DNA from 2 places in the Nocardioides sp. NPDC047086 genome. Region 1 is predicted to be linked to the other one. Evidence: riboswitches for the same ligand, from Rfam matches in the RefSeq annotation. Region 1 holds a riboswitch; the other holds the start of a gene.

Region 1 (7,242 bases):
ATGGTGCTCGGCGACCCAGAACCGGTGGTAGCCGAGCCGCTCGGCGGCTACCGCCCGCTCGATGGTGTGGGTCAGCGCAGCGCCCTCGGCGTACCCCACCCGCGTGCGGGACCGGTCCAGCATGGAGAGCTTCACGCTCATCACAACGACGCCGGGGCCTGGAGGCTTCCCGCCGGGCCCGGTGTGGCGAAGAACGCACTCGACAGGCGTGCGATGCGGGACACACATCCGCTGTCGGGGCGGTCGGTCTCGGTACGCTGAGGGCTTCGGCCACATGACGACAGGAGCGGCTGGGTAATGGATCAAGACGTGCTTCGGCACGCACCGCTTTTCAGCGAGCTGGACGACGAGTCGATGACGGCGTTGCTCGCGATGATGGGCCAGACACGCCTGCGGCGTGGCGAGGTGCTGTTCCACGAGGGCGACGCCGCTGACCGGCTCTACGCCGTCGTCGCCGGCAAGGTGAAGCTGAGCCGCGCCGCGGCCAACGGCCAGGACAGCCTGCTGGCGATCCTCGGGCCCGGCCAGGTGTTCGGTGAGCTGTCGCTCTTCGACCCCGGTCGGCGCTCCTCGACGGTCACGGCCGTCACCGACGACGTCGAGCTGGCCTCGCTCTCGCACGATAACCTGCTGGGCTTGCTCGACGGGCGCCCGAGCGTGACGCGCGGGCTGCTCGCCCTGCTGTCGGGTCGTCTGCGCCGGGCCAACGACGTGATCGGCGACCTGGTCTTCGCGGATGCGCCCCGCCGGGTGGCGAAGGCTCTGCTCGACCTCGCCGAGAGGTTCGGTCAGGAGACCGACGAGGGCCTCCACGTACGCCACGACCTGACCCAGGAGGAGCTCGCGCAGCTCGTCGGCGCGGCTCGGGAGACGGTCAACAAGGCGCTCGCCGACTTCGCCGCCAAGGGCTGGGTCAAGCTGGAGTCCCGCGGAGTGATCATCACCGACATGGAGCGGATCGTGCGCCGCGCCGGCTGAGGCGCCGGCCGCGGTCAGCTCGTGACGGCGCCGACCGCGGCCGACTGCACGGTGCGGCGGTACTTGCCGAGCACGCCGCGACGGTACTTCGGGGGGAGTGGCTCCCAGCCGACCTTGCGGCTCTCCAGCTCCTCGGGGTCCACGTGGACGTCGAGAGCCCGGTTGAGTACGTCGAGAACGATGGTGTCGCCGTCGCGGACGAAGGCGATCGGCCCGGCGTCGACCGCCTCCGGGGCGATGTGGCCGACGCACAGGCCGGTGGTTCCGCCTGAGAACCGGCCGTCGGTGACGAGCAGGACGTCCTTCCCGAGACCAGCACCCTTGATGGCTCCCGTGATGGCGAGCATCTCCCGCATGCCGGGTCCGCCCTTGGGGCCCTCGTTGCGGATGACCACGACGTCGCCCGCGACGATGCGACCCTCCTCGAGGGCGTCCATCGCGGCCCGCTCCCCGTCGAAGACCCGGGCGGTGCCGCGGAAGACCGTGTCGTCGAAGCCGGCCGTCTTGACGACGGCACCGTCCGGCGCGAGCGAGCCCGTCAGGATGGTGAGACCACCGGTGCGGTGGATCGGCCGCTCGAAGGAGTGGATCACGTCGTCATCGAGCGCGGGCGGACTCAGCTCCGCGAGGTTCTGCGCCATGGTCTTCCCGGTCACCGTGAGGCAGTCGCCGTGGAGCAGTCCCGCGTCCAGGAGCGCCTTCATCACCACCGGGATCCCGCCGATCCTGTCGACGTCGTTCATGACGTACTTGCCGTACGGCTTGAGGTCGGCGAGGTGGGGCACCTTCTCGCCCACCCGGGTGAAGTCGTCGAGGGCCAGGTCGACCTCGGCCTCGTTGGCGATCGCCAACAGGTGCAGCACGGCGTTGGTGGAGCCGCCGAGCGCCATGACCACGGCGATGGCGTTCTCGAAAGCCTCCTTGGTCATGATCTGACGCGCGGTGATGCCCTTGCGCAGCAGCCCGACCACCGCCTCGCCCGAGCGGTGGGCGAAGCCGTCGCGACGGCGGTCCACTGCGGGCGGAGCCGCCGAACCGGGCAACGACATGCCGAGCGCCTCGGCGACAGCAGCCATCGTGTTGGCGGTGTACATCCCTCCGCAGGCGCCCTCGCCGGGACAGATCGCCTTCTCGACGCGGGCGACCTCCTCGCGGCTCATCTTCCCCGCGATGCAGGCCCCGACCGCTTCGAAGGCATCGATGATCGTGACGTCGCGGCCGTCGAGCTGCCCGGGCATGATCGAACCGGCGTAGAGGAAGACCGAGGCGAGATCGAGCCGAGCGGCCGCCATCAACATGCCGGGCAGCGACTTGTCGCAGCCCGCGAGCAGGACGGAGCCGTCGAGCCGCTCGGCGTTCATCACGGTTTCGACCGAGTCGGCGATGATCTCGCGCGACACGAGTGAGAAGTGCATGCCCTCGTGGCCCATCGAGATTCCGTCGGAGACGGAGATGGTGCCGAACTCCAGCGGATAGCCGCCGGCCGCGTGCACGCCGTTCTTCACGGCCTTGGCGAGCCGGTCCAGGGACAGGTTGCAGGGCGTGATCTCGTTCCACGACGAGGCGACGCCGATCTGCGGCTTGGCGAAGTCGTCGTCCCCGAGGCCGACCGCCCGCAACATCCCTCGGGCAGCGGTGGCTTCGAGGCCATCGGTGACGGCGCGCGACCTGGGTTTGATATCGGGCGTGTTGGGGCTGGGCTGGTTCACGCCTACGAGGCTAGCTGCTCAGGAGGCCGAGACGGCGCACCTGTTGTGGATGTGCTCACTCCTCACCGTGCGCCGCGGGCTGAGACCGCTGGTCAGAGGCTGACGCGGACCAGCTGGCGCAGCCGGCGAAGACCCTCGGTGCTCGGCCGTTCGGCCGGGGCGAGGGCGTCGGTGAGGCGCTGCCGGACCGCGTCGGTCTCGAGCTCCAGCCCGATGGCCACGAGCTCGCTCGCAGCGCCGGGCGTACGGGTGGCGGCGACGTGGGCGCTGCGCCCGACCAGGTTCACCTGGTAGCTGCGCGGCCCCTGGGCTGTGGCGACGGCGACGGTCCCCTTGACCCGGTACGCCGTCGCCGGCGGCTCCTCGAGCAGGTCGATCAGCCGGGCCGGCTCGATGGTGCCCGGCGTCGTCACGGTGACGGCCCGGGCATGCTGATGGGCCTCGTGCGAAGCGGCCGCCTCGCGCAGCATCGCGGCGATCGGCAGCTCGTCGGGCGGGTCCTCGGGCACCGCGGCGTCGTAGACGAGCCGCGGGTCGATGCGGCCGCCCACGGCGTACGCGACATGGACCTCGGGGTTGTGCTCCCGCACGCGCCGCTCGATGCGGGCAAGCGTCTCCTCACGCTCGGCAGACGGCACCAGGTCGGTCTTGTTGACCACGACCAGGGAGGCGGCCGCGAACCGGACCGGTGCCGGGCCCCGGCCGTCGTCGAGGGTGTCGAAGTAGGCGGAGGCGTCGACGACCTCGATGAGCCCACCGCGGCGTACCCGCTCGACGCCGCTGAACCGGACCAGCTTGGCCAGGGTCCCGGGCTCGGCGAGCCCGCTGGCCTCGACGATGACGACGTCGAGGCCGAGCCGCGGGTGGGTCAGCTTCTCCAGCGCGTCGTCCAGGCCGCCGGCGTCGGGCAGGCAGCACAGGCAGCCGCCGGCGATCGAGGCCGGCTCGTCGATCTGTCCGGTGACGAGGCCGGCGTCGACGTTGATGTCGCCGAAGTCGTTGACGACCACGCCGACCCGAGCACCGGGCTGGCGCAGCAGATGGTTGAGCAGAGTGGTCTTCCCGGACCCGAGGTGGCCGGTGAGGATGACCACGGGGACCCGGGTGCTGACGTTGGTCGGTGGCACCGAGCCATCGTAGAGCGGGTGAGAACAGTTCCCGTTAGGGGGTGTCGGGCTGCCCGGATGTTGACGGCCGAGGTGACCAGATCTAGGTTGTGCCGCACAACTTCACATCCGCCACTCGAACCGCAGCGGGAGAGTCCTTGCCCATCCCGGGTGAGGCGCCGAAGGAGCAAACCTCCCCAGAATCTCTCAGGCCCCAACGACCGCTGTGGTGAGGCGACCTCTGGAAAGTCAGGATCCGACGATCCTGCACCCACGGTGCAAGCCGCCCCATCGGGCGGTGAAGCTCTCAGGTAGTGATGACAGAGCGGGGAGGTCACCCGTCCACGGGTGCCGTTTTCGGCGCCCACCAGCAGGGAGCCTCCCGCACAGATGACCTCACCCGTCCCTACCCCTCTGTCTGAGATCCACCGCGCGCTCGGTGCCTCGTTCACCGACTTCGCCGGCTGGAGCATGCCGGTCCGCTACGGCTCGGAGACCGCCGAGCACCATGCGGTACGCACCACCGCGGGCCTCTTCGACCTGTGCCACATGGGCGAGATCGAGGTGACCGGACCCGACGCGGGGCGCGCCCTGGACCGTGCCCTGGTCGGCCGGCCGTCGGCGATCGGCATCGGCGGCGCCCGCTACTCGATGATCTGCGCCGAGGACGGCGGCATCATCGACGACCTGGTCGTCTACCGGCTCGAGCAGGAGCGCTACCTGGTCGTCGCCAACGCGAGCAACGCCCACGTGGTCGCACCGGCGCTGGCCTCGCGAGCCGAGGGGTACGACGCCGCGGTCCACGACGCCTCCGCCGAGTGGGCGCTGATCGCGGTGCAGGGACCGGCCTCGGCTTCGATCGTCGCGGCCCTGACCGACCTGGATGTCCCCTCGCTGCGCTACTACGCCATCGACGCCGGCACCCTCGCCGGGGTCGAGGTCCTGCTCGCCCGCACCGGCTACACCGGCGAGGACGGTTTCGAGGTCTACTGCGCGCCCTCGTCGGCCGCAGCTGTCTGGGAGGCCATCACCGAGGCCGGTACGCCGCACGGGCTCCTCCCCGCCGGGCTCGCCTGCCGCGACACCCTCCGGCTCGAGGCGGGCATGCCGCTCTACGGCCACGAGCTGAACCGGGACACGACTCCCTTCGAGGCCGGCCTCGGCCGGGTCGTCTCCTTCGACAAGCCCGACGGCTTCGTCGGAGATGCAGCCCTGGCCGCACGCCGCGACGAAGGCCCGCGCAGCGTGCTCGTCGGCTTGGTCGCCGCGGGGCGCCGGTCCCCGCGGGCCGGCTACGCCGTCGTCGACCCCGCCACCGGCGAGGAGGTCGGCACCGTCACCAGCGGCTCCCCGTCACCGACGCTCGGCCACCCGATCGCGATGGCGTACGTCCGGCCCGATCTTGCCGCTGCCGGCACCAAGGTCCACGTCGACGTGCGCGGCAGTCGCGAGGACGCCGAGATCGTCGACCTTCCCTTCTACTCCAAGAAATGAGCACCGCCATGACCAACCCGACCCACCTGTCCTACACCGCCGAGCACGAGTGGCTCGAGACCCGCGGCGACGTCGCGCGCGTCGGTGTCACCGCGTTCGCCACCGAGGCGCTGGGCGACATCGTCTTCGTCGAGCTGCCCGAGGTCGGCACCAAGATCACCGGGGGAGAGAGCTGCGGGGAGCTGGAGTCGACGAAGTCGGTCAGCGACCTCTTCGCGCCCGCCGACGGTGAGGTGCTCGCGGTCAACACCGCCGTCGTCGAGGACCCCGCGCTGATCAACAGCGACCCGTTCGGCGCCGGCTGGCTCTTCGAGATGCGCCTCTCGGGCGCTCCCGATCTGCTCGACGCTGCGGCTTACGACGCTTTGATCGAGGAGTGAAAACGTCGTGACCGCTGACCTCAGCGGCGTCTCGACCCCGGTCGTGGCGATGACCTTGAGCACCTTCGACCTGTACTCGATCGGCATCGGGCCCTCCTCCTCCCACACCGTCGGACCGATGCGGGCGGCGATGACCTTCGTCGACGGTCTCGTCGCGGACGGTCTCTTGGACGCGGTGACGCGGGTGAAGGCCGAGCTGTACGGCTCGCTCGGCGCGACCGGCCACGGGCACGGCTCGGAGGGCGCGGTGCTGCTCGGCCTCGAGGGGGAGGAGCCGGCGACGGTCGACACCCGCGCCTCGTCCGGCCGGGTGGCGGCCATCCGCGACCGCGGGGAGCTGTCGCTGGGCGGTCACACCCCGATCCGCTTCGATAGCCGAACCGACCTGGTGATGCATCGGCGCAAGAGCCTGCCGGGCCACCCCAACGGCATGCTGTTCACCGCCTACGACGCCTCGGGGCAGGTGAGCCGGGAGCGGACCTACTACTCCGTCGGCGGCGGCTTCGTCATCGACGAGCACGCGTCCGGCGCCGCCCGGATCGTGCCCGATCACTCGCGCGTCCGCTTCCCCTTCACCACCGGCGCCGAGCTGCTCAGCACCTGCGAGCGCGAGGGGTTCCGCGTCTCCGACCTGATGCGCGCCAACGAGCTGACCTGGCGTACGCACGACGAGATCCGCGCCGGTCTCCTCGAGATCTGGCGGGTGATGGCCGACTGCGTGCAGGCCGGCTGCGACCGTGATCCGGTCACCGACGGCGTACTTCCCGGCGGTCTGCGGGTCCCGCGCCGCGCGCCGCTGCTCTACCGCGACCTGGCCTCCGGCGCCGGTGCCCAGGACCCCTTCCGGGTCATGGACTGGGTCAACCTGTTCGCCCTGGCGGTCAACGAGGAGAACGCCTCGGGCGGCCGGGTCGTCACCGCCCCCACCAACGGCGCGGCCGGCATCGTCCCCGCCGTCCTGCACTACTGGGTACGTTTCGTGGCGCCGGCAGCCGGCCTGGACGAGGCCGCGATCGAGGAGGGCATCGTCCGCTTCCTGCTCACCGCGGCCGCGATCGGCATCCTGTGCAAGACGAACGCCTCGATCTCGGGCGCCGAGGTCGGCTGTCAGGGCGAGGTCGGCTCGGCTTGCGCGATGGCCGCCGGTGCGCTGTGCGAGGTGCTGGGCGGCACCCCGGAGCAGGTCGAGAACGCCGCCGAGGTCGGCATCGAGCACAACCTCGGCCTCACCTGCGACCCGGTCGGCGGGCTGGTCCAGATCCCGTGCATCGAGCGCAACGCCATCGCCAGCGTGAAGGCCATCAACGCCGCCCGCCTCGCCCTCAACGGCGACGGCTCCCACAAGGTCAGCCTCGACAAGGCGCTGAAGACGATGCGGGAGACCGGCGCCGACATGAAGGTCAAGTACAAGGAGACCTCCCGCGGCGGCCTCGCGGTCAACGTCATCGAGTGTTGAGGCGCGCTGGCATGACCTCCGAGGTCAGCTTGGTTGGGGTCAGTCCTCGGCCGTGAGGATCTCTAGGGCTGTCGCGGCGTCGATCCGGTCCCGGCCGGTCAGTGCGGTCCATGAAATGT
Region 2 (7,242 bases), on a different contig from region 1:
CAGCGACATCTACGCGCCGATCTCCGGCGAGGTCGTCGCGGTCAACGGATCGCTCGACGCCACGCCCGAGCTGGTCAACGACGACCCCTACGGCGGTGGCTGGCTCTTCGAGGTCACGCCGTCGGATCCTGCCGAGCTGGAGAGCCTCCTCGACGCCGCGGCGTACGAAGCATCACTCGACGCGTAACTCAACCGAACACCTGGGCCGACCTGATAGGTTGCGGATACCATCCCTCAACGTTGACTTGAGGGTAGGTGCCCGGCCCTCGATGAACCTGGAGCTCAAAAATGTCCGTGTGCCCCGCTTGCGGCAGCCAGAACCCCGACGAAGCGCGGTTCTGCTCGCAGTGTGGCGTAAGCCTGACCGGGACCGACCAGACCTCGACGATCCAGCTCGGGGCTGACGCCGACACCTCTGACCGGGTGCTCAGCCCGATCGAGGCGGCCACCGTCGAGGCCTTGCCGCGGGGCAACGGCATGCTCGTCGTGCAGCGTGGTCCCGGTGCCGGAAGCCGCTTCCTCCTCGACCAGGACACCGTGGTGGCGGGCCGCCACCCGGACAGCGACATCTTCCTCGACGACGTGACCGTCTCGCGTCGCCACGCGGAGTTCGCGCGCACCGGCGACACCTTCGAGGTCTCCGACGTCGGCAGCCTCAACGGCACCTACGTCAACCGCGACCGGATCGAGAAGGTCGTCCTCAAGGACGGCGACGAGGTCCAGGTCGGGAAGTTCCGGCTCGTCTTCTACGCCGGGCACGAAGGGGCGTAGCCATGGCCGCCGCCGCGATGCCTGACCCTCAACGGCCGGCTAGCGACTCGGGGGAGCGGCTCAACATCGGGCAGGTCCTGGATCAGCTGCGTCCGGACTTTCCCACGGTCACCATCCCGAAGATCCGGTTTCTCGAGGACAAGGGACTGATCAAGCCGGAGCGTACGCCCGCGGGCTACCGCAAGTTCTCCCGCCGCGATGTCGAGCGGCTGCGCTACGTCCTGAGGATGCAGCGCGACCACTACCTGCCGCTCAAGGTCATCGGCGAGCACCTCGACGCGATCGACCGGGGCCTCGAGCCGCCGGCGATCGAGCCGACCGTGCCGACCGTGCCTACGGTGGCCCTGACGCCCAGCGGCGCGCCAGGGGCGGAGTCGTTCAGGCGTACGGACAACATGCGGATCTCGCGGCGCGAGCTCCTCAAGGTGGCCGAGGTCGACGACGCGCTGCTCACCGAGCTGGAGAAGATGGCGCTGGTGGTGCCGCTGCGCAGCGGTCACTACGACACCGACGCTCTCGCGATCGCGCGCACGGCCAAGGAGCTGGCCAGGTTCGGCATCGAGCCCCGTCACCTGCGCGGTATGAAGGCCGCCGCCGACCGCGAGGTCGGCCTGATCGAGCAGATCGTGGCGCCGCTGCGGCGCCCGGGCAACGCCGGAGCGCAGGGCCGGGCCGAGGAGATCGGCAGCGAGATCGCCTCCCTGGCGGTCCGTCTGCACGCCACCTTGGTGAAGTCGGGACTGCGCGACCGCTGACTCGGTTCGTGTCGCCGGTCAACCGGGCTGCTGTAGCGACCCGGAGCCGGGTAGGGTGGATGACATGCGCGAGGTCGATGTGCTCGGAGTCCGAGTGGAGATGCCCTCCAACCAGCCGATCGTGCTGCTGCGCGAGGTGGCGGGTGAGCGATACCTGCCCATCTGGATCGGTGCGGTGGAGGCGACCGCGATCGCCTTCGCCCAGCAGGGCGTGGTGCCGCCCAGGCCGCTGACCCACGACCTGCTCAAGGACGTGCTCGAGGCGACTGGCAACGAGCTGACCGAGGTGCAGATCACCTCGGTCACCGACCGTGTCTTCTACGCCAACCTGGTCTTCGCCTCGGGCGTCGAGGTCAGCGCGCGACCCTCGGACTCGATCGCGCTGGCGCTGCGTACGGGGACCAAGATCGTCGTCTCCGACGAGGTTCTCGACGAGGCGGGGCTCGCCGTCCCGGCCGAGCAGGAGGACGAGATCGAGAAGTTCCGTGAGTTCCTCGACGAGATCACGCCCGAGGACTTCGAGTCCCACTGAGGCTCGGGCCGGACCGTCAGGCACCGAAAGTCTCAGGCTCTACTTGAGGGTTAGCCCCAACGACACGCCGGAGGGGTTCTTTGACCAGGGCCCTTGCGACGCTTACCTTGTAGTTGTCTCTGTTGTAACTCCAACGATGTGGTCCCCCCGCCGCAGCCGTTCATTCCCCGAGTGGAGTTACGCACAACGGAGTAGACGATGGAGGACATCGTGTTCGACCACGAGCAGAAGCCCGGCCACGGCGCCGACGACGCGCGACGCGCGGCGGAGCAGGCTGACGAGCAGGGCCTTCTCTTCACCGACGATGTCTCGCCCCTGCCGAGCGACACCGGTTACCGCGGCCCGACGGCCTGCAACGCTGCTGGGATCAGTTACCGCCAGCTCGACTACTGGGCCCGCACCGGTCTGGTCGAGCCGAGCGTGCGCGGCGCCACCGGCTCCGGCACGCAGCGGCTCTACTCCTTCCGCGACATCCTGATCCTCAAGGTCATCAAGCGACTCCTCGACGCCGGCATCTCGCTGCAGCAGATCCGTGCTGCCGTGCAGCACCTGCGTCAGCGGGGCACCGACGACCTGACCCGCGTCACCCTGATGAGCGACGGCGCCTCCGTCTACGAGTGCACCAGCAACGACGAGGTCATCGACCTGCTCCAGGGCGGGCAGGGCGTCTTCGGCATCGCCATCGGCGGGGTCTGGCGCGAGATCGAGGGCACGCTCTCCGAGCTCCCCAGCGAGCGTACGGTCGAGGACGGCGAGCAGGTCGCCTCGATGTCCGACGAGCTCTCCGCCCGCCGCGCCGCGCGCAGCGCCGGGTGATCTAGGACTCAGCCGACACCAGGCCCCGAGGCTCCGCGGAGACGGGACCTCGGGGTGCTGTCGTTTATGCTGGTGGTGCTGACCATCCCGCACGGGAGAGCTCCTCTCGAAGGGGCGCCGAAGGGGCAATTCCTCCCCGGAAACTCTCAGGCACCCACGACTGTGCGGACCAGGCAACTCTGAAGCGGCGCAGATGCGGTGACAGAGGGGGAGGGCTTACGAGTTGTCTCAAATGCCCTCAGGAGCCACTGTGTCCGACACACCCACCCTGTCCGAGCTCGACGCCGCCTCCCCGTTCGTGCAGCGCCATGTCGGGCTCTCGGCCGCCGACGAGGCGACCATGCTCGCGCGGCTCGGGTACGACTCGGTAGCGGCGATGATGGACGCCGCGGTCCCGGCCGGGATCCGCTCGGTGGAGTCGCTCGACCTGCCGGCCGCGCTGAGCGAGGCGCAGGTCGCGTCGCTGGCGCGGGAGATCGCGGCCTCCAACAAGCCCGGCGAGGCGATGATCGGGCTCGGCTACCACGCCACCGTGACGCCGCCGGTGATCCGTCGCAACGTGCTCGAGGACCCGAGCTGGTACACCGCCTACACGCCCTACCAGCCCGAGATCTCCCAGGGCCGGCTCGAGGCGCTCATCAACTTCCAGACCATGGTCGGCGACCTGACCGGCCTGCCGGTGGCCAACTCCTCGCTCCTGGACGAGGGCACCGCGGCCGCCGAGGCGCTGGCCCTGGTGCACCGCGCCAACCGCAAGGGATCCGGTCCGTTCGTCATCGACGCCGACGCGCTCCCGCAGTCGATCGAGGTCGTCAAGGTACGCGCCGAGGCGATGGGCCTCGAGGTCGTCGTGGCCGACCTCTCGCAGGGTCTGCCCGAGGGTGACGTGATCGGCGTGCTGGTGCAGTACCCCGGCGCCTCCGGCCGTGTGCCCGACCTGAAGCCGATCATCGACGCCGCCCACGAGCGGGGCGCGCTGGCCGTGGTCGCCGCCGACCTGCTCGCGCTCACCGTCCTGGAGGCGCCCGGCACCCTTGGCGCCGACGTCGTCGTCGGCTCGAGCCAGCGCTTCGGCATCCCGCTCTTCTACGGCGGCCCGCACGCCGGCTACATGGCCGTCCACGCGGGGATCGAACGGCACCTGCCCGGTCGTCTCGTCGGCGTCTCCGTCGATGCGGAGGGGCGGCCCGCGTACCGTCTCGCGCTGCAGACCCGCGAGCAGCACATCCGCCGCGAGAAGGCGACCTCCAACATCTGCACCGCACAGGTGCTGCTGGCCGTCGGTGCCTCGATGTACGCCGTCTACCACGGCCCCGCCGGGCTGCGGACGATCGCGACCCGGACCCACCGCTACGCCGCTGTGCTGGCCGCCGCGCTGAAGTCGGCCGGGCTCCCGCTGGTCTCGGAGACCTTCTTCGACACCCTGGGTGTCACCGTTCCCGGGCGGGCGGCCGATGTGGTCGCCGGGGCGCGTCGTTTCGGCGTACATCTTCGTCTCGTGGACGCCGACACCGTCGGCATCTCGACCTCGGAGGCGACCACCCGTTCGACTCTGTCGGCCGTGCTCAACGCCTTCGGCGTCTCGGGTGCGGACCTGGACGAGATCGACCGCACCACGGCCAGCGCGCTGCCCGATGCTCTGCTGCGCACCACCGACTACCTCACCCACGAGGTCTTCAACGCGCACCACAGCGAGACCCAGATGCTGCGCTACCTGCACAAGCTGTCGGCGCGCGACTACGCGCTCGACAAGGGCATGATCCCGCTCGGCTCGTGCACCATGAAGCTCAACGCGACCACCGAGATGGAGCCGATCTCGCTGCCCGGCTTCGCCGACCTGCACCCGTTCGTGCCCGTCGAGGACGCCGCCGGCTACGCGCGTCTCGTCGGCGAACTGGAGGAGTGGCTGGCCGAGGTCACCGGCTACGACGAGGTCTCCATCCAGCCGAACGCCGGCTCGCAGGGTGAGTTCGCCGGCCTGATGGCGATCCGTGGCTACCTGGACGCGCAGGGCCAGGGCCACCGCAACATCTGCCTGATGCCTTCCTCCGCGCACGGCACCAACGCCGCCTCGGCCGTGATGGCCGGGATGAAGGTCGAGGTCGTGAAGTCCTCCGAGGACGGCACCGTCGATCTCGACGACCTGCGGGCGAAGCTCGACGCTCACGGCGAGAACGTCGCCGCGATCATGGTGACCTACCCCTCGACCCACGGGGTCTACGAGGAGGGCATCACCGAGGTCTGCTCGCTGGTGCACGAGGCCGGCGGTCAGGTCTACATCGACGGCGCCAACTTCAACGCGCTCCTGGGCTACGCCAAGCCCGGCGAGTTCGGCGGCGACGTCTCCCACCTCAACCTGCACAAGACCTTCTGCATCCCGCACGGCGGTGGCGGTCCAGGCGTCGGTCCGGTCGCGGTCCGCTCCCACCTGGCGCCCTACCTGCCCTCGCACTCCTTGCACCCGGACGCCTCGAAGCGCTCGGGCATCGGCGCGATCTCGGCCGCTCCGTACGGCTCGGCGGGCATCCTGCCGATCTCGTGGGCGTACGTCCGGCTCATGGGTGCCGAGGGTCTGACCCGGGCCACCGCGGCAGCTGTGCTCTCGGCCAACTACGTCGCGGCCCGCCTGAACGAGCACTTCCCGGTGCTCTACCGCGGCGAGACCGGGCTGGTCGCGCACGAGTGCATCCTCGACCTGCGGCCGATGACCAAGGAGACCGGTGTCACCGTCGACGACGTCGCCAAGCGGCTCATCGACTACGGCTTCCACGCTCCGACGATGTCCTTCCCTGTCGCCGGCACGCTCATGGTCGAGCCGACCGAGTCCGAGGACCTCGGCGAGCTGGACCGGTTCATCGACGCGATGATCGCGATCAAGGGCGAGATCGACCGGGTCGCCTCGGGGGAGTGGACCGCGGAGACCTCGGTCCTGCGCGGTGCCCCGCACACCTCCCGCGCCCTCGTCGGCGACTGGGACCGCGCCTACTCGCGCGAGGAGGCCGTCTTCCCCCGCGGCATCGACCCCGACAAGTACTGGCCCCCGGTCGCCCGGATCGACAACACCTACGGCGACCGCAACCTGGTCTGCTCCTGCCCGCCGGTGGAGTCCTTCGCCGAATGACGCCACGCCGAGTCGGCTCGTCCTGACCGAAATGCATGCCGAGTCGGCGCGTCATGACGCGCCGACTCGGCGGGGTTTTGCGTCAAGACGAGCCGACTCGGCGCGGGTTTGTCAGCTGAGGGTCATGGTGGGCTCGCCGTTGGCCGTGAGACCGGTGCCGTGGGTGCAGGTGCCGGACCTCGGCGCGCCACCGTTGTAGGCCTGGCGCAGGCAGTTGCGCAGGGCGAGCTGTCCCCAGTAGTTGGGGTGCAGGCTCTCCTGGATGTAGTAGTTGCCGCTCGCGGTGGAGACGGTGCGGATCTGGTTGACCCACTCGGTGCTGTCGACCGCGCCGGAGGCCCGCCAGCTCGACAGCCCCTTCTCCTCGAGCAGGCCTACAGTGTTCTCGCACAGGCGGCGGCCGGCGAACGCGCCGGTGACGTCGAGCATCTTGACGTTGGTCAGGCCGGAATCGGCCGCCGCACCCGAGATCGCGTTGTTGATCGTCGGCAGGATGGTGTTGTACGCGTAGTCGGCATCGGCGTTCCAGAAGCCGCAGCCGCCGGTGTTCTGACGGGTATAGCCGGACTCGCTGTAGCGGTAGACCGACGAGGTCGCCAGCGGCGAGGGCACGTTCTGGACGATGAGGGTCCAGGCGCCGTCGGCGTAGCCCGCGTTGCGCATGGCGGTGCGCACGTTCCCGAACGCGGTGGCGATCCGGGCCCTCACCGCCGCGACGTTGCTCGCGGCCATCGCGCTGGTGACGACCGCGTCGTCCTTGCAGTAGTCCTTGAACCAGGACGGCGAGGCCAGGAAGTCCTGGACGCACTGGGTCACGATGGCGGCGAAGTTGAAGTCGTTGCCGCCGATGCCGATCGTCACCGCCTTGACGTTGTGGCTCGCCGCGAAGTTCTGCAGCATGAGCGCCTGGCCCTGGTTGCCGCTGCTGGAGTAGAAGTCGATGCCGGGCTTGAAGTAGCCCTCGCTGGTCGTGGTCGTGGCGACCTTCGCGCCCGAGCAGGCCAGGTTGAGGCTGCTCACGCCACCGCCGATGTACGCCTCGGCGGCCGTGCTGCGGTGACACCGGTTGATCGTCTCGGCGGTGTGGGTGGCGTTGTCGAGGTATGTCGCGCTGCCGCCGGCATCGATGAGCGACTCGCCGGAGTTGCTGTTGCCCGCCCAGCGGCCGGCCTCGCCGGAGACGTAGCTGTCACCCACCGTGACCATCCACGGCGCGCCGCTGCCGGGGCCGTCGGCGTGTGCGGGCG

The links. Region 1 has a riboswitch for glycine ahead of gcvT (glycine cleavage system aminomethyltransferase GcvT). Riboswitches for the same ligand answer to the same signal wherever they lie in the genome.
Region 2: it holds a riboswitch for glycine, as region 1 does, so the genes downstream of both, gcvP (aminomethyl-transferring glycine dehydrogenase) here and gcvT (glycine cleavage system aminomethyltransferase GcvT) in region 1, are expected to answer to the same signal.

The regions. Positions count from the first base shown of each region.
Region 1 covers NZ_JBEYUV010000034.1:53,908-61,149, reverse strand. The annotation lists gene ABZ796_RS21685 (LLM class flavin-dependent oxidoreductase) at 1-141, opposite strand, end outside; gene ABZ796_RS21680 (Crp/Fnr family transcriptional regulator) at 298-978, shown strand; gene ilvD (dihydroxy-acid dehydratase) at 993-2,687, opposite strand; gene ABZ796_RS21670 (CobW family GTP-binding protein) at 2,780-3,814, opposite strand; glycine riboswitch at 3,931-4,027, shown strand; gene gcvT (glycine cleavage system aminomethyltransferase GcvT) at 4,184-5,287, shown strand; gene gcvH (glycine cleavage system protein GcvH) at 5,296-5,667, shown strand; gene ABZ796_RS21655 (L-serine ammonia-lyase) at 5,717-7,123, shown strand; gene ABZ796_RS21650 (hypothetical protein) at 7,163-7,242, opposite strand, start outside.
Region 2 covers NZ_JBEYUV010000036.1:8,669-15,910, forward strand. The annotation lists gene gcvH (glycine cleavage system protein GcvH) at 1-187, shown strand, start outside; gene ABZ796_RS22045 (FHA domain-containing protein) at 289-771, shown strand; gene ABZ796_RS22050 (MerR family transcriptional regulator) at 774-1,526, shown strand; gene ABZ796_RS22055 (bifunctional nuclease family protein) at 1,591-2,058, shown strand; gene ABZ796_RS22060 (MerR family transcriptional regulator) at 2,257-2,874, shown strand; glycine riboswitch at 2,957-3,047, shown strand; gene gcvP (aminomethyl-transferring glycine dehydrogenase) at 3,125-5,995, shown strand; gene ABZ796_RS22070 (hypothetical protein) at 6,107-7,242, opposite strand, start outside.